DNA from 3 places in the Sodalis sp. RH19 genome. Region 3 is predicted to be linked to each of the others. Evidence: predicted binding sites of a transcription regulator. Region 3 holds the regulator's gene; each other region holds the start of a gene.

Region 1 (2,272 bases), 960 kb from region 3:
TCGCTTATCGACAGCGGCAAGGAAGAGGTGGTGGGCACGCTCACCGCCCTGGGCCAGTTGGCCGGCGCCGAAACAGCCGCCAAGGGCAGCTACCCGGGCTGGAAACCGGACGCCAATTCGCCGGTGATGCATCTGGTGCGCGAGACCTACCAGAAGCTGTTTAACAAAACCCCCAATATCCAGGTGATCCACGCCGGTCTTGAATGCGGTCTGTTTAAAAAACCCTATCCGCGCATGGATATGGTGTCCATCGGGCCGACCATTACAGGACCGCACTCCCCGGATGAACAGGTGCATATTAAAAGCGTCGGCCAATACTGGATATTGCTTACCGCGCTGCTGAAAGCCATTCCTGAAAAGCACTAAAGCGTAACGCCCCCGCGCCTCAGGGAAGAGGCCGGTGGCGCAAATCGTCTTCCCAATTAAGCATGAGCTGACGCTCGATTTGCGGATCCAATAACGTTACATGCAGCCCCACCAGCCGCACGCCGCGATCGCCGCGCCGCTGCTCCCAGGCCTGCCGCGCAATATGCAGCAAATCCTCTTTGTTCAACTTCGGCCAGACATGCTCCTGGGTGGTCTGCTGGAAATCGGCGAACTTCAGCTTAATGCCCTGCCGGGCGATATGCAGATCCGGCCTGACCCGGCCAAGACGTCGCTCCAGTTCCGGGTAAAGCTGTTCGATAATGGCCTCGCACTCTACCCAGGCGACGATATCTTCCGCCAGCGTGCGCTCGACGCCGACGGATTTGCGCAGGCGATCGGACGAGACCTCCCGTTCGTCGATACCCTGTGAACGCTCCCAGATCACCCGGCCGAATTTACCAAACTGCCGCAGCAGCGTCGCCAGATCACAGCGTTGTACATCCAGGCAGGTCGTTAAGCCCATGTCGGCGAGTTTTTTGGCGGTGACTTTACCCACGCCGGGTATTTTGCCTAACGGCAACTGCGCCAGAAAAGCCGGCACGTCCCCGGGAGTAATCACATACTGTCCGTTGGGCTTATTCAGGTCCGAAGCAATCTTGGCTAAGAATTTTACCGGCGCCACGCCCGCCGAGGCGGTAAGGTTCAGCTCGTCGGCAATCTGGCGGCGGATGGCCTGGGCCATCAGCGTAGCCGACCCGCTGTGATGATGGCTGTCCGTCACATCCAGGAAAGCTTCGTCCAGCGACAGCGGTTCAATCAGCGGCGTATATTGGCTGAATATATGCCGGATATGTTCCGAGGCTTCTTTGTAGGCCGCCATGCGCCCGGGCAGCAGTTTTAAATGCGGGCAGAGTTTCAGCGCCATGGCGGTCGACATGGCGCTATGCACGCCGAATACCCGGGCCGGATAATTAGCGGTGCTGATGACCCCGCGCCGGTCCGCCCGGCCGCCGATGGCGATGGGGATATCGCGTAAAGTCGGATCGTCGCGCATTTCCACCGCCGCGAAGAAGCAATCCATATCGACATGTATGATTTTACGCATTTATCCCCCTTAACTGTACAAGTATACAGTAAGACGACGAATTTATACAAAACGTATCTTGATAAATATACAGGCAGTGATATCTTGTCGCTGTTTTAGTTGTTTTACTTGCCGTTTTTTAAAGGGTCCGCCGACAACGCCCCGTTGCCCGGCATCTTTATTATTTTGACTACGCAGGAATGATAATGGGCAAAATCGCGCTGTTGTTTGCGATATTGTTTTGTATACCGGCCATGACGTCCGTCAGTTATGCCAGTGAGCAGGCGCAGACGCAGGTATCGAAAGAATTAAAGGCACAACTATTAGGCTCACCGGTTTTTATTCAGATCTTTAAAGAAGAACGAACGCTTGAACTGTATGCCAAAATGGGTAATGAATACCGCATGCTGGGCAGCTACCGCATTTGTAATTTCTCCGGCGGCCTGGGTCCGAAACGCCGGGAAGGGGATTTTAAAAGCCCGGAAGGGTTTTATTCAATTACCAACCGTAACCTAAATCCGAACAGTCATTATTATCGGGCGATAAATATCGGTTTTCCCAACGCCTACGATCAATCGCAAGGCTATTCCGGCGCGATGCTAATGATCCATGGCGACTGCCGTTCTATTGGCTGTTATGCCATGACCGATGGATATATCGCCGAAATTTATCATTATGTGGAAGCCGCGTTGCAAAACGGACAGGCCCAGGTCAATATCCATATTTTCCCGTTCCGGATGACCGAGGCAAACCTGCAGCGCCACCGTTTTTCGACGTATTATCCTTTCTGGCGTTCACTTGAACCGGGTTATGCCTATTTTG
Region 2 (2,272 bases), 1.4 Mb from region 3:
AAACCACGCGTGGCCATCAGGTAGTAGCAGCGGCGATCGTTATCGGCCAGATAAACCGAACAGACTTCGGTATCCATCGCCAGACAGGTCTCATTGACCAGAATTTCCAGCGTATCCGACAGGCGCGGCGCGGCGGCGACCTTTTCAACGATTTCCCGCAAGCGCGTGAGCATATTCTGCGTGGCTTAACCCCTCTTCCGTCTGTAGCCTGGGAGAGTCCGTTGCACAGCGCTTTCCTGCAACGGCATGACAATAGTAGAAAACTCTTTCATTACCCGGCGGTAAACGTCCCGCTTAAAAGAAACCACCTGGCGCACCGGGTACCAGAAACTGACCCAGCGCCAGCCGTCGAACTCAGGGGTGCCCCCGCGCTGCATATTGATATCGGCGTCCGGGCACATGAGCTGCAGCAGGAACCATTTTTGCTTCTGGCCGATACAAACCGGCTTGGTGTCCCAGCGTACCAGACGCTTCGGCAGCTTGTAACGCAACCAGTTACGGGTGGAGGCCAGTATGCGCACATCCTTACGGCTCAGCCCGACCTCTTCGTACAGTTCACGGTACATGGCCTGTTCCGCGGTTTCGCCGGGATTAATGCCGCCCTGGGGAAACTGCCATGAGTGCTGCCCATATCTCCTGGCCCATACCACCTGCCCATCACGATTACAGATCACAATACCAACATTCGGGCGGTAGCCATCATCATCGATCACCGGACTACCTCGATTACATAAAATGCAAGATAGCCTGATTGTTTCACACTCGCTCAATACGGTAAACCACTGCTTTTAAGGAATGTCCGACTTCCTGGACGTCGAATGGCGTCCGGATGCGGCTTGGTTATCAACAGCCGGGGATAACTGCCGGTGCTTTTATTCACTTTTTCTGTGGATAGGTATGTGCAGAACACTGGGTTAAAGAGGGAAAACTTTTCGCCGCGTGCCGGCTTTGCAAAACGCGCCGCGGGAAAACACAATGATTTTCAATCGCCTGTTGCCGGATCCCGCCGTGGGAACGATCGTGCGGGATCCGCCTGTCCACCGGTTGCGCGCGATGAGGTTAAAAAACAGACGATGATGATTTTATCCACAAATTATGCTGTAAAGCGCGGCGATATATGTACAAACCTGTAAAAAACAGGGGCGTCAAGGCTGTAAATAGTGACAGTAGTGCCAGTTTATTAGGTTTATCCCATACTTCTGTGGATAACATGGTGTAAGATCCTGTTCATTGTCGCCCGCTTCAGGTGTACAACCTCGGGCGCGCCGGCGGAAAAACGCGATCGACGCTTAAAAAAGAGTGTGAAATCATGCTATTATTTATGGCTGATGATTAAATGCCGATCCTGGGTCGGACGGCCCCGGCGACCGATTAGTTTTTATACAGCACGCGGATAACTGTTTATGACCCTTCCCCTCATCGCCACACCGATCCTCCCGCCGGGGGACGAAATAGAGCTATTGGCGCGCGCCAGCGCCCTGGCGGGCTATAATCTGGGTGAACTGGCGGCGCACGCGGGCCTGGTAATGCCGGCCAACCTGAAACGTGATAAAGGCTGGATCGGCGTCTTGCTGGAACGTTACCTGGGCGCCAGCGCGGGCAGTAAACCCGAGCAGGATTTTGCCGCCATCGGGGTGGAACTGAAAACCATACCGGTCGACGGCCGCGGCCGCCCCCTGGAAACCACCTTTGTCTGTGTCGCGCCGCTGACCGGCAACAGCGGCGTCACCTGGGCGTCCAGCCATGTCAGGTATAAGCTGGCCAGGGTATTGTGGATACCGGTGGAAGGCGAGCGCGCGATCCCGCTCACCCGGCGCCGTATCGGCACGCCGCTGCTGTGGAGTCCCAGCGCCGAGGAAGAATCGCTGTTGCAAAACGACTGGGAGGAATTAATGGATTTAATCGTACTCGGGCGCGTGGAACATATCACCGCGCGCCACGGCGAGGTGCTGCAGTTGAGGCCCAAGGCCGCCAATAGCCGGGCGCTGACCAGGGCCATCGGCGAATTCGGCCAGCCGATCATGACGTTACCGCGCGGGTTTTACCTGAAAAAGACCTTCACCGGGCCAATGCTGGCACGGCATTTCCTGATGTAAATGCATTTTACCTTGCCTGCTGCCCTTTGGACCTGTTTATAATATTCGTTTAAGCTTCGTTTACATTTAGGTAATGGATCACAATGTTTGATTGGATCGTGGATCCCGATGCGTGGCTGGCGCTGGGAACACTGACTGTTCTGGAAATCGTCCTTGGTATTGATAATATCATTTTT
Region 3 (2,272 bases):
TTCCGTTTCCGCGGCTTCTTTGCCGTAACCGTAACGTTCCTGGATCTTACCGATTAACTGATCGCGTTTACCTTCAACTACCGTCAGATCATCGTCAGTAAGCTTACCCCATTGTTCTTTCATTTTACCTTTGAACTGTTTCCAATTACCGCTGGCTTCATCTTTGTTCATCGGAGTTCTCCTTGGTTATCGGTTTCTCAGTCAACATCTGCCACTCCAGGTTTTATTAGCGCATAGCGAGGACACGTATTGCGTCCCAAAACCTGCATGTCATAAGTTAACCCTATGTCTAAAGTATAGCAGGGGATTTGGCATAAGGTTTATTCAGCAGATGATTAGACCATATTGGCAGGGTTATAAACGCCGTATGGGCTATAAGGTGAAATAAAACAGTAGGTAGAAGGTATCAGCCCGTACACCGCTAATTGTAACTAAATATAAATACCGCTAGCGGCAGCGGCCGCGCCGCAGCACTTTTATGGCGGCGAACCCGCATTCCGCGTCGCCGGTTATCCGCCATAAAATTCTCGCTGACGCGGGATAAGGGATATTCAGGATGCCATGGAGCACCGTGAGTTAAATCCAGTTGCCGTTGCGGATAACGCCGACCGCTAAACCTTCGATGGACATTTCCTGCTCGCGCAAATCGACAATAATGGGCGAAAACTCGCTGTTTTCCGGTAGCAACTCAACGATGTTACCGTGTCTTTTCAGGCGTTTTACCGTGACCTCGTCATTGATTCGCGCCACCACGACCTGACCGTTATGGGCATCCTGGGTTTTATGCACCGCCAGCAGATCGCCGTCCATGATGCCGATATCCTTCATGGACATGCCGCTGACACGCAGCAGGAAATCCGCGTGGGGCTTAAACAGATCGGGATCGATCTGGTAATGGCTTTCGATATGCTGTTCGGCCAGCAGGGGTTCTCCGGCGGCCACGCGGCCGATCAGCGGCAGGCCGGTTTCTTCTTCTATCAATAACCGGATGCCGCGCGAGGCGCCGGAAACGATTTCGATGGCGCCCTTGCGCGCCAGCGCCTTAAGGTGCTCTTCGGCGGCGTTAGGGGATTTAAATCCCAGACGATGCGCGATCTCCGCCCGGGTCGGCGGCATGCCGGTTTGCGCAAGATGATCGCGGATGAGGTCAAATACCTCTTGTTGTCTGGCGGTTAATGCTTTCATTCCGTCCCCTGTTTGTTTATACAGTCTTTCTGTGAGTATATACAGGTCCGCAGCAATTGAAAACCACAAGCGTTGCAAAATGTGATAAAACCCTGCCGACGACCGGCCGCGCCGGCCATTTTAAGGAATATACCGCCATAACAGCGTTATCCACACGAACAGCGCCAAAACAATGGCCAGGGTCACCGCCGCCGAGCCCAGGTCCTTCGCCCGGCCAGAAAGTGGATGCAGCTCCGGCCCGATGCGATCCACCACCGCTTCAATAGCACTATTCACGATCTCAATGATCAGCACCAGCCATACCGAACCGATCAATAAAATCCGCGCCACGGGTTCTGGCTCCAGGTAACAGGCAAGGGCAACCGCCACCACGGCAACCACCACTTCCTGGCGAAAAGCGGCTTCATGCCGCCAGGCGGCGCGATATCCTTTTATGGAATAGCCCATGGCGTTAAAGATGCGCCGAAGTCCGTTGGTTTGGTTTGCCATAATTTTGCGCGCTAAAGAAAAATTGTGCCTATATTACCGTTTCTTCTCGTTCGCATCACCACAGATCTGTCGCGCGGTTTCTGGTATTCTTGTGGCGCAATGCTAACAAGAGGCTTCACGAAGATATGTCAGGCTGGCGTACTATTTATTATACGTTGTTGAATTTACCGCTCAGGCTACTGGTGCGGAGTAAAGCCATTCCCGCCAATCCCCGGCAAGAAGCCGGCTTGGACCCGCTGCGGCCAATGATGTATGTTTTGCCCTATAACTCCAAGACGGACCTGCTCACCCTGCGCGCGCAATGTCTGCAACTGGGGTTGTCCGATCCGCTGATACCGCTGGAGATCGACGGCGTCGTCTTGCCGCGCTACGTCTTTATCCACGATGGCCCCCGTATTTTTCGCTATTTTTCCGAAAAACTGGAATCCGTGAAGCTGTTTCACGATTATCTGGATTTACATCGCAATAATCCGCAGCTTGATGTCCAGATGGTGCCGGTATCCGTTATGTTCGGACGATCGCCCGGCCGTGAAGCGCAGCAGAACCAGCCGGCGCCCCAGTTGCGCCTCCTCAATGGTTTCCAGAAGTTTATCGCCGT

The links. Region 3 encodes LexA, which represses DNA repair genes until DNA is damaged. Its sites were predicted from a motif close to TNCTGTATGTACATACAGNA; they were not measured.
Region 1: dinB (DNA polymerase IV) is a predicted target of LexA. The motif match lies at 1,483-1,502, and genes of this name have one in related genera.
Region 2: mutH (DNA mismatch repair endonuclease MutH) is a predicted target of LexA. The motif match lies at 1,150-1,169, and genes of this name have one in related genera.

Annotation. Positions count from the first base shown of each region.
Region 1 is NZ_CP178734.1:3,321,685-3,323,956, forward strand. Features, by position in the region: gene pepD (beta-Ala-His dipeptidase) at 1-366, shown strand, start outside; gene dinB (DNA polymerase IV) at 386-1,471, opposite strand; gene dpaA (peptidoglycan meso-diaminopimelic acid protein amidase) at 1,657-2,272, shown strand, end outside.
Region 2 is NZ_CP178734.1:5,651,173-5,653,444, reverse strand. Features, by position in the region: gene ptsP (phosphoenolpyruvate--protein phosphotransferase) at 1-173, opposite strand, end outside; gene rppH (RNA pyrophosphohydrolase) at 186-713, opposite strand; gene mutH (DNA mismatch repair endonuclease MutH) at 1,404-2,096, shown strand; gene ACL2XF_RS25520 (TerC family protein) at 2,180-2,272, shown strand, end outside.
Region 3 is NZ_CP178734.1:4,278,433-4,280,704, forward strand. Features, by position in the region: gene ACL2XF_RS19270 (CsbD family protein) at 1-171, opposite strand, end outside; gene lexA (transcriptional repressor LexA) at 577-1,185, opposite strand; gene ACL2XF_RS19280 (diacylglycerol kinase) at 1,306-1,674, opposite strand; gene plsB (glycerol-3-phosphate 1-O-acyltransferase PlsB) at 1,800-2,272, shown strand, end outside.